2 regions of the Massilia sp. TWR1-2-2 genome follow, and region 1 is predicted to be linked to the other one. Evidence: riboswitches for the same ligand, from Rfam matches in the RefSeq annotation. Region 1 holds a riboswitch; the other holds the start of a gene.

The links. A riboswitch is a leader RNA that binds a small molecule or an ion and turns the genes downstream of it on or off. The one in region 1 is predicted to bind cobalamin.
Region 2: linked by a shared signal. The riboswitch ahead of ACP7DD_RS25820 (TonB-dependent receptor domain-containing protein) and the one ahead of ACP7DD_RS17505 (TonB-dependent receptor domain-containing protein) in region 1 are both predicted to bind cobalamin.

The regions. Positions count from the first base shown of each region.
Region 1 covers NZ_JAFCWM010000018.1:29,368-37,158, reverse strand. Annotated here, with positions in the region: gene ACP7DD_RS17530 (hypothetical protein) at 1-747, shown strand, start outside; gene ACP7DD_RS17525 (hypothetical protein) at 737-1,960, shown strand; gene ACP7DD_RS17520 (hypothetical protein) at 2,010-2,234, opposite strand; gene ylqF (ribosome biogenesis GTPase YlqF) at 2,421-3,341, shown strand; gene ACP7DD_RS17510 (DODA-type extradiol aromatic ring-opening family dioxygenase) at 3,370-4,185, opposite strand; cobalamin riboswitch at 4,295-4,529, shown strand; gene ACP7DD_RS17505 (TonB-dependent receptor domain-containing protein) at 4,609-6,576, shown strand; gene ACP7DD_RS17500 (cobalamin-binding protein) at 6,566-7,450, shown strand; gene ACP7DD_RS17495 (thiol:disulfide interchange protein DsbA/DsbL) at 7,561-7,791, shown strand, end outside.
Region 2 covers NZ_JAFCWM010000061.1:648-8,438, forward strand. Annotated here, with positions in the region: gene cobT (nicotinate-nucleotide--dimethylbenzimidazole phosphoribosyltransferase) at 1-713, shown strand, start outside; gene ACP7DD_RS25810 (adenosylcobinamide-GDP ribazoletransferase) at 717-1,499, shown strand; gene ACP7DD_RS25815 (histidine phosphatase family protein) at 1,503-2,108, shown strand; cobalamin riboswitch at 2,139-2,363, shown strand; gene ACP7DD_RS25820 (TonB-dependent receptor domain-containing protein) at 2,496-4,349, shown strand; gene ACP7DD_RS25825 (FecCD family ABC transporter permease) at 4,392-5,414, shown strand; gene ACP7DD_RS25830 (ABC transporter ATP-binding protein) at 5,416-6,189, shown strand; gene cobO (cob(I)yrinic acid a,c-diamide adenosyltransferase) at 6,186-6,812, shown strand; gene ACP7DD_RS25840 (cobyrinate a,c-diamide synthase) at 6,818-7,791, shown strand, end outside.

The DNA of each region.
Region 1 (7,791 bases):
GCTTACTGGGGCCCGGCCGCCGTCGAGGCCGGCGTCAACAAGAAGGCGGTCAACTGGGACGGCTACAACAGCATCGCCACGCAAAACGGCAAGATCCGGGACGCGCTCGACTGCTTCTGCACCGGCGCCAACTGGTGCTACATCGCCAGCCAGAGCGCCGGCGACCTGATGATCGGCTACACGCTGGCCAACTACGGTGGTTCCACCCGCATGAAGAAAAACGCGGCGCCGAATGCGGCTGGCGTCTGCGGCAACGCCGACGGCACCGCGCAGACCGGCTGGAACATCAAGTGGGTGCTGGCCGCGGCGGGCGCTGCCGGCGGCACCGAACTGGCCGACGCCGGCGCCTGGACCACCGGCGAGCCGCTGGTGCGCGACCTGCGAACCAGCACCGCGCGCGCCATGTACAACCACAACGACACGCGCTTCGTCTGGTTCTACATGTTTGCCGGCGCCTACGGCACCGTGTATTCCGGCCTGCTGCCCGGCCAGGACGACGAAGTAGTGCCGTATCACAGCGCCGGCGCCGTCTCCGGTACGGCCGGCAGCGCCTATTGCAATCCGCGCGACTGGTGGTGCAACGACCTGACGATTGGCAGCGCCGTCAACGAGGGCGGCTGGCCGAAGTGGAGCTATCACTACGTGTTGTTCCGCGACGACGAGGAAGCGTACAGCCATTCGAACCGCGGCAACTGGGCCGGCATCGTCTCGGTCATGCGCTCGACGATGGTGGTCAGTGCGCGCTGATAAAGCACTGCTGGCGGCGCTGGCCATCGCCGCCCTGGCCGCCGTCGGCTGGCTGGCGGCCGGCGACGATCGCGCCGCGCCGGCGCAACCCGCAGTGGCGCTGGCGGCGGCGCCGTCGCCGGCGCCCGCGCCGGGCGGGCGCATCGGGCCGGCAAATGCACCGCCGGCGCCGATGCGCCGGCAACAGCTGGCGCAAAATCTGCAGCTGGCCGAACGCACCTATTGCAGCTACCTCGCCAGCAGCCGGTATCCGCACGGCTCGCGCCCGATCGCCGAGCAGCCCGACCAGGTGTATCCAAACGCGCCGGTCACTGCGTCGAACCCGTTGCGGCTGGACGGCGGCGGCAGCGACCCCAAGGTGCGGATCCAGACATCGCAGTCGCGCGTCTACCTGGCCGCCGGCGAAGCGGTGGCGTTTTCGCTGCGCGCCGTCGACCCCGACGGCCAGGTGCTGCCGCTGGTCATCGCGCGCGCGCTGGCGCAAGGCATGACGTTCAACGGCGCGCGCGCGGGAGCCCAGGCGCAGCTGGCGTTTGCCGACGATGGCCGGCTGGCCGATCCGGTCGCCGGCGACGGCGCCTTTGCCGCGGTGCTGGCCCCGGCCCAGGGCGCGCTCGCCAGCTTCAACGGCACCATCCGCACCGACGTGCGTTTCAGCGTCGCCGGGCGCGCCGGCGTGGTGACGTTCGACGTCGTCCATACGCCCGAACTGCCGGCGACCTGGACCGGGAAAGTGCGCGAGGCGCTCGAAGACGGCTCGCTCCATTTCTACCTGGCCGCCGACGTGCGCCAGGCCGGCCGCTACATCGTAAGCGGCCGCGTCGACGACGCCAACGGCCGCCCGTTCGCGCTGGCTACCTTCAACGACCTGCTGCGCGCCGGGCCGCAGGAAGTGCGCCTGACCACGTTCGGCAAGCTGCTGCGCGACCAGCAGCCGGCGCTGCCGCTGACCTTGCGCGACGTCGACGGCTACCTGCTCAAGGAAAATTCCGATCCGGATCGGGCGCTGATGCCGCGCCTGGAAGGGCGCGCCTTCGTCGGCAAGCCGCATCCGCTGACGGCGTTTTCCGGCGCCGAATGGCAAAGCGAGGAGCGCAGCCGCTACCTGGCCGAATTCGGCAAGGACCTGCGCCAGGCGCGCCGGGCGCTCGCCGCCGCCGATCCCGCCGCGCCGCTGCCGCCAGGCGCCTGCACCGAACCGGCGGCGAATTAGGCGCCAGTGCGGCGCCAGGGAAGGGCGTAATGGGGGCCGGCCGGGGTGGTCAGCTGCCGTTCGTTTCCGGCCGCGGCTCGGCGCTCAGCGCAGCGCGCTTTTCGACATCCGTCATGCGCTTGCCCTTGACGACGACGACCTGCACCGGCTGCGGCGCGGTGGCGCGCGCGGCCGTCTGCGCGGGTGCGACCGGGCGCTGCGGCATGGCCGCGATGCCCACCGCCGCCAGCAGCACAACGCCGAAAATGAGTTCCATGTGTCTCAGTGCGTTCATTGGTTGACCCTCCATTGGTGGGTCTATTGTTCTTCTTTCCGTAGGCCAATTTGTTGCGGTGGATCAATCTCCTGATGGCGCTGCGCGAAAATCGATTCGCGCCTGGAACCGTGTGAACCCGTAAAATAGCGCCATTATTTGAGAATTTGAAAGCACCGCATGTCGATACAATGGTACCCGGGCCACATGAACGCCGCCCGCAAGAAGGCGGCCGAGCAGATGGAGAACACCGACCTGGTCATCGAGGTGCTCGATGCGCGCCTGCCCGAGGCGAGCTGCAATCCGATGGTCGAAGAGCTGCGCCTGTTCCGCCAGCGTCCCTGCCTGAAGATCCTCAACAAGGTCGACCTGGCCGATCCGGTGGCCACCGCTGCCTGGAGCGCCTGGTACGACGCCCAGGAAGGCGTCACCGCCTATCCGATGACGACCAAGAAGCCGGCCGACGTCGCCCGCATTCCGGACCTGTGCCTGTCGCTGGCGCCGCATCGCGGCGTGCCCACCAAGCCGCTGCGCATCATGATCATGGGCATTCCCAACGTCGGCAAATCGACCTTGATGAATGCGCTGCTGAAGAAAAAAGTGGCGAAAGTGGGCGACGAGCCAGCCGTGACCAAGATGCAGCAGAAGCTCTACCTTGGCAAGAACATCATCCTGGTCGACACGCCCGGCATGCTGTGGCCGAAGATCGCGCTCGCCAGCGACGGCCTGATGCTCGCCGCCAGCCACGCGATCGGTTCGAACGCGCTGATCGAAGACGAGGTGGCGGTCTACCTGGCCGACGTGCTGCTGGCGCGCTATCCGCACCTGCTGACGGCGCGCTACGGCTTTGCGACCGAAGGCATCGACGGCATCTCGGTGGTCGAAGGCGTGGCGGCGCGGCGCGGCTACCGGCAGAAGGGCGGCGACCTCGATTTCGAGAAGGCGGCGCACACCTTCCTGCAGGATTACCGCACCGGCGTGCTGGGCCGGATCAGCCTTGAAACGCCGGAGTCGCGCACCAGGGCGCTGGCCGAGCATGCCGCCATGATGGCCGAGAAGGCCGCCAAGGCTGCGGCAATCGCCGCCGAAAAAGCCGCCAATTCGGCGCGCGGAAAACGCGGCACTTAGCTGATTCGCCGTTTCCTTCTCGGCGTTGTCACGCCGCCGCGGCGCCGAACCGGAAACTCGACACGGCCAGGTTGCCAAAGAAATTGTCCTCGTGATAGACGCAACTGGCCGCCTCGCCCTCGGCCGCGCCGAGCGCCACCCACAGCGGCGCCAGGTGGTCTTCGCGCGGATGGGCCATGCGCGCATACGGCGCCTCGCTCCAGTGCAGCATGGCGACGCTGCGCTCGGCCGGCGTCAGCTTCAATAAAACGTGCTGCAGCCAATCGTCGAAGGCATGCGACGCCTGCTTGCCGCCCGGCCCGAACTGGCGCAAGTTGTGAAAACTGAGCCCGCTGCCGATGATCAGGATGCCCTCGTCGCGCAGCGGCGCCAGCGCGCGGCCGATGTCGATGTGGGTCTGCGGATCGTAGCCGTGCCGGATCGACAGCTGCACGACCGGCATGTCGGCCGCCGGGTACACCGGGTACAGCATCGAGAACGTGCCGTGATCGAACCCGCGCAGCGGATCCTGCGTCACCGCATGGCCGCCCGCCGCCGCCAGCTCGGCCACCCGCTGCGCCAACTGCGGCGAACCCGGCGCCGGATACTGTACCTGGTAAGTGTGCGGCGGGAAGCCGCCATAATCGTAGATCATCCCGGGCGCCGCGCTAGAGGACACCATGAACTCGTCCTCCTCCCAGTGGCTGCTGACCACCAGCACCGCCTTCGGCCGCGCGCCGACCTGGCGCGCGATGTCCACCAGCGACTGCTCCAGCTTGTTGTAGGTAGCGCCGTACTGGTCCTTCATGAACGGCCACGGACCACCGCCGTGCGAGACGAAATAGGTGGGCAGGCGATTTGTCATGACAGCTCCTTGGAATAGGGTAAGCCTAGATTGTACTAGTTAGGACTAATATCTGCGCGGCGGCGAACGGCAATCCCACAACGGCACTCGCTGGTGACCCTTGTTACGTTTATAATGGCCCCGTTTTGGTGCCCGCAGGCGTGATCTCGCCTGCAGTTAAACGGGAAACACCACGCTGCCGCGCCGGCCCCCGGCAAAGCGCGCAAGGTGTGCTGCCCCCGCAACGGTAAACAAGCGTCGCCACCTGGCGACTGGCTGTCTCGAACACCACGGTGCGAATGGCATCGGAAGGTGAGACGGTCCGACTTGCGAGCCCGGATACCGGCCAGGACAGGTGGGAGCGCCGGCGCAGCCGCGGGCGTCTTCCGTTGAATCCGGCTTGCGGGGACGCACGGCCGGAGACTTTTTTCGAAGACCGACACCATGACTTTCTCCGCACCTCGCAGCGTAACCGCTTTGCATCCGCTCGCCCTCGTTTCCGCTCTCTCCCTGGCATTCTCCGTCGCCCCATCCGTCCACGCCCAGGATGCCGGCATGCCGCAGGTGCTCGTTACCGGCGCGCGCTTTGCCAGCGCGCCGGAACTGGCGCCGATCGGCGCCACCGTCATCAGCGCCGACGACATCCGCCGCGCCGGCGTGGCCGACGTCAACCAGGCGATCCGCAAGATCGGCGGCGTCTACGGCCGCCAAAGCCTCGACTCGAGCCCCGACTTTTCGCTCGACCTGCGCGGCTTCGGCTCGAACGGCAGCCAGAACATGGTCGTCTTGCTCGACGGCGTGCGCATGAGCGACAACGAATTGAGCGGCCCGGTGCTGTCGACCATTCCGATCGAGACCATCGAGCGCATCGAGATCATCCGCGGCGGCAGCAGTGTGCTGTACGGCGAAGGCGCCACCGGCGGCGTCATCAACATCATCACCCGCCGCGCCAGCGCGCCAGGCACGCGCGGCTCGGTGCGCGCCGAAGCGGGCCAGTTCAGCCAGCACGATGTGCGCGCCTCGGTCGCGCGCAACTGGGACGGCGGCGCCTTCGATGCCGCCATCGGCACCCAGGGCACCGACAACTACCGCGCCAACAACGACTTCCGCCAGAGCGCCATCTCGGCCGGCGCGCAGTGGAACCTCGGCACCGGCAAAGCCGGCGTCCGGCTCGACAGCGCGCGCGCCAGATCGCGCCTGCCAGGTTCGCTGACCCTGGCGCAGTTCGAAGCCAATCCGCGCCAGAGCGCCACGCCGGGCGACTACGGCTCGCTCGACACCGACCGCGTCAGCGCCTATATCGACCAGCGCATCGGCGGCGTCGAACTGGCGGCCGAACTGTCGCATCGCCAGAAAACCGTCAAGGCCTACTACGCAGCGTTCGATTCGAAGCTCGCCTACGACAGCGAGCAGACCCAGTTTTCGCCGCGCGTGCGCCACCTGTCGCAGTACAGCGGCATGCTCAATGAGCTGATCGGCGGGGTCGACCTGATTCGCTGGAACCGCGTCACCGACGCGGATTTCTCGAAGGCCGACGCCAGCCAGTCGTCCAAGGCGATCTACCTGCGCGACGAAATCCGCTGGAGCGCGGCGCACAACGGCCGCTTTTCGCTCGGCGCGCGCCACGAAGTGTTCGACAAGGACTACGCCGACCCGCTCGGTTTCCCGCCGGTGTCCGAGAGCAGCTCGCAGTCGCAGAATGCCTGGGAGGCGCAAGGCAGCTACGACGTGCAGCCGGGCGTCAAGCTGCACGCCAAGGCCGGCCAGAGCTACCGCATGGCCAACGCCGACGAGAACAGCTACCGCGCCTCGTCGACCGTGCTCAAGGCGCAAACCTCGCATGACCTCGAGCTGGGCGTGACGTTCGGCGGCGCCCGCAGCCAGATGAGCGCGCGCGCCTTCCGCCACCGCCTGCAAAACGAGATCTTCTACGACCCGACGATCGGCTTTGGCGCCAACGCCAACCTCGATCCGACCGAGCGCCGCGGATTCGAGATCGACGGCGACGCGCGCCTGGCCGCCGGCTGGCGCCTCAGCGGCCACCTGCAGCACGTCAAGGCCACCTTCACCGCCGGCCCGAACGCCGGCCGCGAGATGGTGCTGGTGCCGAAAAACACGGTGTCGACGCGCCTGGCGTGGGCGCCGGCGGGCGGCCACAGCGCCGACGTCGGCGTCCAGTGGGTCGACAGCCAGCGTTACGGCAGCGACTTCACCAATGCCTGCGGCGCGCGCATCCCTTCATACACCACCATCGATGCACGCTATGCGCGTACTATTGGCCCATGGGAATTTGCCGTGTCGGGCCAGAACCTGGCCGACAAGCAGTACTACAGCAACGCGTTCGGCTGCCGCTCCGGGATCTATCCGGGCGACGGCCGCCAGATCAAGCTATCGGCACGCTATGATTTTTAATCGCTTCATTGTCGCGCTCTGCCTGGCGCTGCCCGCCGGCGCCAGCCTCGCCGACATCAGCGTCGTCGACGATGCCGGCGTGCGGGTGACGCTGGCGGCGCCGGCGCAGCGCGTCATTTCGATGGCGCCGCACATCACCGAACTGCTGTTTGCCGCCGGTGGCGGCGAACGCATCGTTGGCGCCATCAACTTCAGCGACTATCCGGAAGCGGCGAAAAAGATCCCGCTGGTGGGCAGCAATGCCCAGATCGACATGGAGCGGGTGATTGCCCTCAAGCCTGACTTGCTGATCGTCTGGCAAAGCGGCAACACCGGGCGCCAGCTCGAGCAACTCGGCAAGCTTGGCATTCCGGTGTTCCACAGCGAGCCGACCCGCATCGACCAGGTGGCCGACAGCCTGACGCGCCTCGGCCGCCTGCTTGGCACCGAAAAGGTGGCGGCGGTCGCGGCGGCGCGCTTTCGCGCCGAGGTCGCCGCGCTCGGCGCGCGCTACGGCAAGCGCGCGCCGGTGCGGGTGTTCTACCAGATCTGGGACAAGCCGGTGTACACCCTCAGCGGCAAGCACATCGTCTCCGACGCGATTCGCCTGTGCGGCGGGGAAAACGTGTTTGCCGGCCTGAAGGTGGTGGCGCCGTCGGTCAGCGTCGAGGCGGTGCTGCAGGAAAATCCCGAGGCCATCTTCGGCAGCGAGCAGTACGATCCGGGCGAGGCCGGCATCGGCATCTGGAAGCCGTACCGCAGCATGCTCGCCGTCGAGCGCGGCAACCTGTTTCGCATCGAAGGTGAGTTGCTGACCCGGCCCGGCCCGCGCGTAGCCCAGGGCGTGGCGCAGTTATGCGAAAAGATCGACCTGGCGCGTCAACGGCGCAAGTAAGCCGGCGTTACACACGTAAGCATTTGCAATAATCGCTCCGCCAGCGCGAGCGTTCGCCGAAAAAGTGGTAATCTCGCGGCGTTCGCCTAACAAACTTAATAAGGATCACCATGCGTTCCCTTCGCCTTGCCGTTGCTGCACTCGGCCTCGTTGCCGCCACCGCCTTCGCCTCGCCTGCCGATCCGAAACTGGGCGCCGAATACGTCCAGTTGGCCTCTCCACAGCCGACCCAGGTTGTCGGCAAAAAAGTCGAAGTGATCGAATTCTTCATGTATCACTGCCCGCATTGCAATGTGCTGGAACCATACATCGCCGAATGGGTCAAAAAGCAGGGTGACAAG
Region 2 (7,791 bases), on a different contig from region 1:
TCGACGCCGGTGTCAATCACGATTTCGGCGAGCGCGCCGGTCTGGTCGATCGCAAGCTGGCGCGCGGCACATCCAACTTCGCCCGACAACCGGCCATGAGCGAGGCGACTTGCGCGGCGGCGCTGGCGGCCGGCATGGACCTGGCTGCCGCGGTCGAAGGCAATGTCATCGGTTTCGGCGAAATGGGCATCGGCAATACCACTGCCGCCGCGGCGTTGATGCACAAGCTGTGCGCCATACCGGTAGCTCAGTGCGTCGGGGCCGGCACTGGCTTGTCGGAGGCCGGCATCGCCCACAAACAGCACGTGATCGAGCAGGCGGTGGCGCTGCACGCCGGCGTCGATGCGCCGCTCGAGGTGCTGGCCACCTTCGGCGGCCTGGAAATTGCCATGATGGCAGGTGCGATGCTGCAGGCCGCGGCGCAGCGCCGCGTGCTGCTCATCGACGGCTTCATCGTAACCAGCGCCCTGCTCGTGGCGGCGCGCCTGCAGCCGGCCATTCTCGACTATTGCGTGTTCTCGCACAGCTCGGCCGAAAACGGCCATCAGCGCATGCTGGCCGCGCTTGGCGCCACGCCTTTGCTGCATCTGGGCCTGCGGCTCGGCGAGGGCACCGGCTGCGCGCTCGCCGTGCCGCTGCTGCAGGCCGCTGTCAACTTCGTCGCTCACATGGCCACGTTCGAATCGGCCCAGGTCAGCGAAAAGGACATGTAAGCCGTGCATCAGCTCCGCCTGTTTTTCACCGCACTGCAGTTTTTCACGCGCTTGCCGATCCCGGCCTGGGTCGGTTTCGAGGCGGCCTGGCTGAACCAGGCCTCGCGCTACTTCCCGCTGGTCGGCGTGGTGGTGGCGGCGCTGACTGCCGCAGTCTACGTCGCCGCCGCGTGGCTGCTGCCTGCGCCGCTGGCGGTGCTCATCTCCACCGCCGCCGGCATCTACGCCACCGGCGCCTTTCACGAAGACGGCTTTGCCGACATGTGCGACGGCTTCGGCGGCGGCATGACGCCGGCGCGCGTGCTCGAGATCATGAAAGACTCGCGCATCGGCGCGTATGGCGCGATCGGCACCGTGTGCGTGCTGGGCCTGAAATGCGCCGCCCTCGCCCAGCTGCCGCCGCTGGCTGCAATCGGCGCCCTGTTCGTCGCCCACCCGCTATCGCGCTTGCTGGCAGCCTCGCTGATCTGGCGCATGGAGTATGCGCGCGCCGAAGGCAAGGCCAAGCCACTGGCCCAGACCATGCGCGGCGGCGAATTCGCCATCGCTGCCGCCAGCGCGCTGGCCACCATTGCGGCGGTACTGGCCGCCGGCTGGCTCGCCCCTGCCGCCGTCGGCGCCGGCGCCTTCGCAGCAATCGCCGCCACCATCTGGCTGGCCCGCATGTTCGCGCGCCGCATCGGCGGCTACACCGGCGACTGCCTTGGCGCCGTCCAGCAGGTAGCAGAAGTGACGATCTACCTGGGCGTGCTGGCCACGCTCGGTCGCGGCGCCTTCGCCAGCTGACCGATGCGGCTGATCCTTGTGCGCCATCCGGCGCCGCAGATTGCCGCGGGCCTGTGCTACGGCCGCAGCGATATCGACGTCGCCCCGGCGCTCCTGGCGGCGGCGCTGGCTACGCTCGCTGCGGCGCTGCCCGCGGATCTGGGCAGCACCACGCCGGTCTATACCAGCCCCCTGCGACGCTGCACCGCGCTGGCGCTGCCGTTGGCGGCGCAGCTGGGCATGCCGGCGCCCAGGATCGACGCCCGCCTGGCCGAGATCGATTTCGGCGACTGGGAACTGCGTCCGTGGGACAGCATCGCGCGCGCGCACATCGACGCCTGGGCGGCCGACCTGCTTCACTATGCGCCAGGCGGCGGCGAGACGGTGCTGCAGGCAGCGGTGCGGGTAGCAGGCTTTCTGCGCGAGGCGCTCGACGAGTTGCGGCGCCGGCAGCGGGCAGACGCCATCGTCGTCTGCCACGCCGGCACCATGCGCCTGCTGGCCGCCTTGCAGCCAGTGTGGGGCCGGGGCGCCGATCTGGCCGGCCCGGTGCTGGCCGCGGCGGCGTTGCGGGCGGCCGCCACACCGCACCGAATCGACTACGCCGGCACCCTCACGCTGCGATTCTGAACATTGGCGCCAACGCTGCGCCGCAAAGCCGTATAATGAAAGGGTATTGGTGCCCGCGCGTCTGTCCTGACGCGCAGTTAAACGGGAAACACGAAACCTTCTGAAAGAATGCCAACGTGTGCTGCCCCCGCAACGGTCAGCAAGTGTCGCGCAGCCGCGCGACAAGCCATCTCGGACAACCACTGTGCTTTTGCATGGGAAGGTGAGATGGTCCAACTTGCCAGCCCGGATACCGGCCAAGACAGGTGGAAGTGAGCGAACGGGATGTGCGCGACACGGACCATGCCGGCAATGCCGGCATCTCCTGCTGCATCGTCCCGTTTGGTCGCTTCTGTTCAATCTGGCCCACGGGGACGTCGGCCGGTTGCCCCTTACAGAAACCTGACTATGACTCCACGTACTTCCCGCCGCGCCGCCCTGGCGTCGCTGGCAATGGCAATGACCGCTCCGGTCGTTCATGCCGAGCCGCTCAACACAGTCCTCGTCACCGCTTCCCGCGCCCCCCAGCCGCTCGCCGAGGTGATCAGCGACAGCGTCACCATCAGCGCCGCCCAGATCGCCGAATCGGGCGCCGGTTCGATCGTCGATCTGCTGCAACGCCAGCGCGGCATCGAAGTGGCGCGCAACGGCGGCGCCGGCACCAGCTCGAGTGTCTTCATCCGCGGCGCCAACAGCAACCAGAATATCGTGCTGGTCGACGGCGTGCGGATTGGCTCGTCGACTACCGGAGCGGCCAACTGGAGCGCCATCCCGCTGGCCGCAATCGACCATATCGAGATTGTCTACGGTCCCCTCAGCTCCCTGTACGGCGCCGATGCCGTTGGCGGCGTGATCCAGATCTTCACCAAGACCGGAAAGGGCGCGCCGGCCCTCACCGCTTTTGCCGGCTACGGCAGCGACAGCACGCGCCAGGTCGACGCCAGCGTCGCGGGCGCCACCGGCGGTGCGCGCAGCTTGAGCTACGCCATCAGTGCAGGCACGGAAAAATCGGACGGCTTCTCGGCGACCCGCCCAGGCAGCAGCTCGTATAACCGCGACCGGGACGGCTACGACAAGACCAACGTCGCAGCGCAATTGCGCCTGCAGGTGGCCAGCGGCGTCGAAGTCGGCGCCCTCTTCCTGCACAGTAAGCTCGATAGCCAGTACGACAGCGGCGCGTCGGCCTACGATGTGCGCAGCGAAGCGCAGATGGCGAACGTCGCCGTGTTCGGCAAGGCGCGCCTGGCGCCATCTTGGACCAGCATGCTGCAATACGCCCAGACGCGCGACAAGGGCGTCAACTACAGCAGCGCAGCCGCATCGGGCTATTCGCGGATCGACACCACGCAAAATAGCCTGAGCTGGCAAAACGATGTGCTGATCGGCGCCGACGTCTTGCAACTGCTCTATGAACATCGCGAAGAAGAAGTGTCGACCAATGGCGCTGATGCACTCAATCGCGAGCGCTCGACCAATTCCTTCGCCGCCTCGTATAACGCGCGGCGCGGCAAGCAGCTGTTCAACGCCAGCGTACGGCGCGACCGATCCGGATACGGCGACAAGAACACCGGTTCGGTCGGCTACGGCTACAGCTTCTCGCCAGTGCTGCGGGCCACCGCCAGCTACGGCAACAGCTTCCGCGCGCCCACCTACAACGAGCTTTACTACCCGTCCTACGGCAATCCGGCCAACCGCCCCGAACAGGGCCGCAACGTCGAAACGGGCGTGCGCTACGACGATGGCGTCAATGCCCTCGGCATCAGCTACTACCGCAACCGGCTGACCGACCTGCTGGTCAACACCAACCCATGTCCGTATGGCGTGAGGGCCTATCAATTCGGCTGCGCCTACAACGTCAACCACGCGCAACTTCAAGGCGTGACGATCTCGGGCGCGACGCGCCTGGCCGGCATCGATCTTGGCGCCAGTGTAGACCTGCAGGATCCGCACGACGAAACGAGCGACAAGCGGCTGGCGCGCCGGGCGAAAAAACACGGCAGCGTGAATGCCGCCTACGTGTTTGGGGCCATCAAGGCCGGGGCCGAGCTGACCGTGTCGGGCGACCGCTTCGACGATGCCGCCAACAGGAACCGCCTCGCTGGCTACGGCCTGGTGAACCTGTACGCCACCTACGCGTTCGCACGCGACTGGTCGCTGCTGGTACGCTGGAATAACGTCGGCGACAAGCAGTACGACCTGGCGCGCAATTACGCCACCGCCGGCGCCAAGGTGTTCGCCGGCATCCGCTACGGTTATAAATAACCGCACCTGATTCAGGCCGCCCTCATTGGTAGAAAGTAGCGCATGCATTCATATTCTCGCGAGCTGCGCCGGCGCGCCAAGGTCACCCTGATCGGTCTGACCGTGTTCGCGCTTGCCAGCGTGATTTTCGCCGGTATGACAGGCTCGGTCCCGGTCGCCGTCGGCGACATGCCGGCGGCCCTGACCGATTTGCTGCACGGGCGCAGCACGACGCTGGCCGCCACCTTGCTCGAGCTGCGCCTCAGCCGCGCGGCGGTCGGCTTCGTCACCGGCGCGGCCCTGTCGCTGGCCGGCGTGATGATGCAGGCGCTGCTGCGCAATCCGCTGGCCGATCCGTATGTCCTCGGCATCCCGGCCGGCGCCTCCGTTGGCGCGCTCGCCGCGCTGCTGTTCATGTGCGCGGCATGGGTGGTCGATGCGGCCGCATTCACCGGTGCTGTCGTCGTATCGGCGGTGCTCTACCTGCTGGCGCGGCGCGACCTGCGCGGCGGCACGGCGGCCGAAGGCGGCAGCGCGCTGCTGCTGCTGACCGGCGTGATCCTGGCCTCGGCCTGCATGGCGATGGTCACCCTGATGCTGTCGATCGCACCCGACAGCCGTCTGCGCAGCATGATTTTCTGGATGATCGGCGACCTGTCGGGCGCCCCGCTGCGCATCATGCCGTGGCTTGTGCTGGCGGCGGCCCTGCTGTTCGCCCTGCGCTCGGCGCGCTCGCTGAACGTGATGGCCCTGCACGCGGAAAACGCCGCGACCCTTGGCGTTCCCGTCGGTCCCCTGCGCAAGGGCCTGTTCTTCGCTTCGGCCCTGCTGACGGCCAGTTCGGTGACGACCGCCGGTTCGATCGGCTTTGTCGGGCTGATCGTGCCGCACGCCTGCCGCTTTATCGTCGGACCCGACCACCGCATGCTGATTCCGGCGGCGACGCTGGCCGGCGGCAGTTTTCTGGTGATGGCCGACACGCTGGCGCGCATCGCCATCGCGCCGCAGCAGTTGCCGGTCGGCGTGGTCACCGCGCTGATCGGCGCGCCGGTTTTCCTGTACCAGTTGCACCGGCTGCGGAGGTAGCATGATCAGCACACACAATCTCTGTTTGAAAGCCGGCCAGCGCCTGCTGGTCGACAACTTGAACATACAGGTCGGCGAAGGCGAATGCTGGAGCGTCATCGGCCGCAACGGCGCCGGCAAGAGCACCCTGCTGCGCACCTTGGCCGGCCTGCGCAGCGCCGACGCCGGCAGTGTCGCCATCGGAGCGCTCGCGCTCGCCGACTGGCCCTTGCCGGCGCTGGCGCGTCAGCGCGCCTTCCTGGCTCAGAGCCGCAGCGACGCCTTTGCCTACAGCGTGATCGAAACGGTGCTGGCGGCGCGCCACCCCTACCACGACGACCGGTACTGGGAGGGCAGCGACGACCACGCCATGGCGCTGCGCGCGCTCGACGAGATGCAGGTCGCCGCGCTGGCCGAGCGCGACGTGCGCTCACTGTCCGGCGGCGAGCGCCAGCGGGTGGCCATCGCCGCCATGCTTGCCCAGGACACGCCGCTGCTGCTGCTCGACGAGCCGGCCAATGCGCTCGACCTGGCCCACCAGGTGTCGATCATGGCGCTGCTGGCGCGCCTGTGCCGCGAACGCAACAAGACCGTCGTCATGATCGGCCACGACCTGACCCTGGCCCACCGCGTCTCCAGCCACGCGCTACTGCTGATGGGTGACGGCAGATGGCTGGCCGGCGCCAAAGACGAGGTAATGCGGGCCGATCTGCTGGGCCCCTACCTTGGGCACCCGATCGACATCATCGAACATGCCGGCCGCAGTATTTTCATCCCTATCGAGGAGCAGCAATGAACCAGGCAAACACCCCCGAAACAGAAGCGATCAACGAGCGTCATCGCGTGCGCATGGAGCGCAAGAAGGCCATCATCGACGCCAGCATCGCCGCCGCCGACAAGGCGATCGGCATCATCATCGTCAACACCGGCAACGGCAAGGGAAAAAGCTCGAGCGGCCTTGGCATGGTGATTCGCGCAATGGGACACGGCATGAAAGTGGGCGTGGTGCAGTTCATCAAAGGCGCGATGGAGACCGGTGAAGAGCGATTCCTGCGCCGCTTCCCCGACGAGGTTCAGTTCCACGCGATGGGCGAAGGCTACACGTGGAACACGCAAAACCGCGAGCGCGACATCGAGAAAGCGCTGCTCGCGTGGGAACAGGCCAAGACGTTTCTGGCCGATCCGTCGATCGGCCTGGTGCTGCTCGACGAACTCAATATCGCCCTGAAATACCGCTACCTCGACGTCGACGTGGTGATCCAGGACCTGCTGGCGCGCCCCGCCATGCAGCACATCGTCATCACCGGCCGCGGCGCTCCGCAGGAACTGGTCGACATCGCCGATACGGTGACCGACATGGCCGTCGTCAAGCACGCCTTCAAGGCCGGCATCGGCGCCCAGACAGGCACCGAGTGGTGAGCGAGATGCACATAGAAGTCAAAGCCCTGCTGGTGACGGCGGTGGCGTCCGGCCAGGGCAAGACCAGCGTGACGGCGGCGCTGGCGCGCAAACTGGTGCGCCAGGGTCAGCGCGTGCGCGTGTTCAAGTGCGGTCCGGACTTCATCGACCCGATGATCCTCGAACGGGCCAGCGGCGCGCCGGTGCAGTCGCTCGACCTGTGGGTGGTCGGGCGCGAGGCGTGCCGCCAATTGCTCGCGCAAGCGGCCAGCGAATCGGACGTGATACTGATCGAAGGCGTCATGGGACTGTACGACGGCGCCCCTTCGTCGGCCGACCTGGCGCGCGAGTTCGGCGTGCCTGTCATGGCGGTCATCGACGCCGCGGCGATGGCGCAGACCGCGGGCGCGCTGGCGCACGGCTTGCGCGACTACGGTCCGGTCGCTATGGCGGGCGTGGCCGCCAACCGCGTCGCCAGCGTGGGGCACGCGCAGATGGTCGCCGCCTCGCTGCGCGACATTGCGTTGCTGGCGACGCTGCCGCGGCAGTCCGCGGCGCTGCCCGAGCGCCACCTCGGGCTGGTCGTGCCCGGCGAAGTGGCGGCGATCGACGCCCTGCTCGACACGCTGGCCGATCAGCTGGTGTTCGCGGCCGATGCTTGGGAAGCGCTGCCGCCGGTGCGCATCGAGCTCGGCGCCATGCTGCCCGCGGCGGCGCCGTTGCTGGCGGGGAAGACCATCGCCATCGCGCGCGACGCCGCCTTCCTGTTTATTTATCCGGCCAACCTGGACACGCTGCGCCAGCTCGGGGCTGATCTGTGCTTCTTTTCGCCGCTGGCGGACCAGCCGGTGCCGGCCGAGGCGGACGCCGTGTATCTGCCGGGCGGCTATCCGGAGCTGCACGGTGAGGCGCTGTCGAATGCAGCACAGTGGCGAACGTCGATCCGTGCGGCCCACGGCGCCGGCATGCCCATTCTTGCCGAGTGCGGCGGCATGATGGC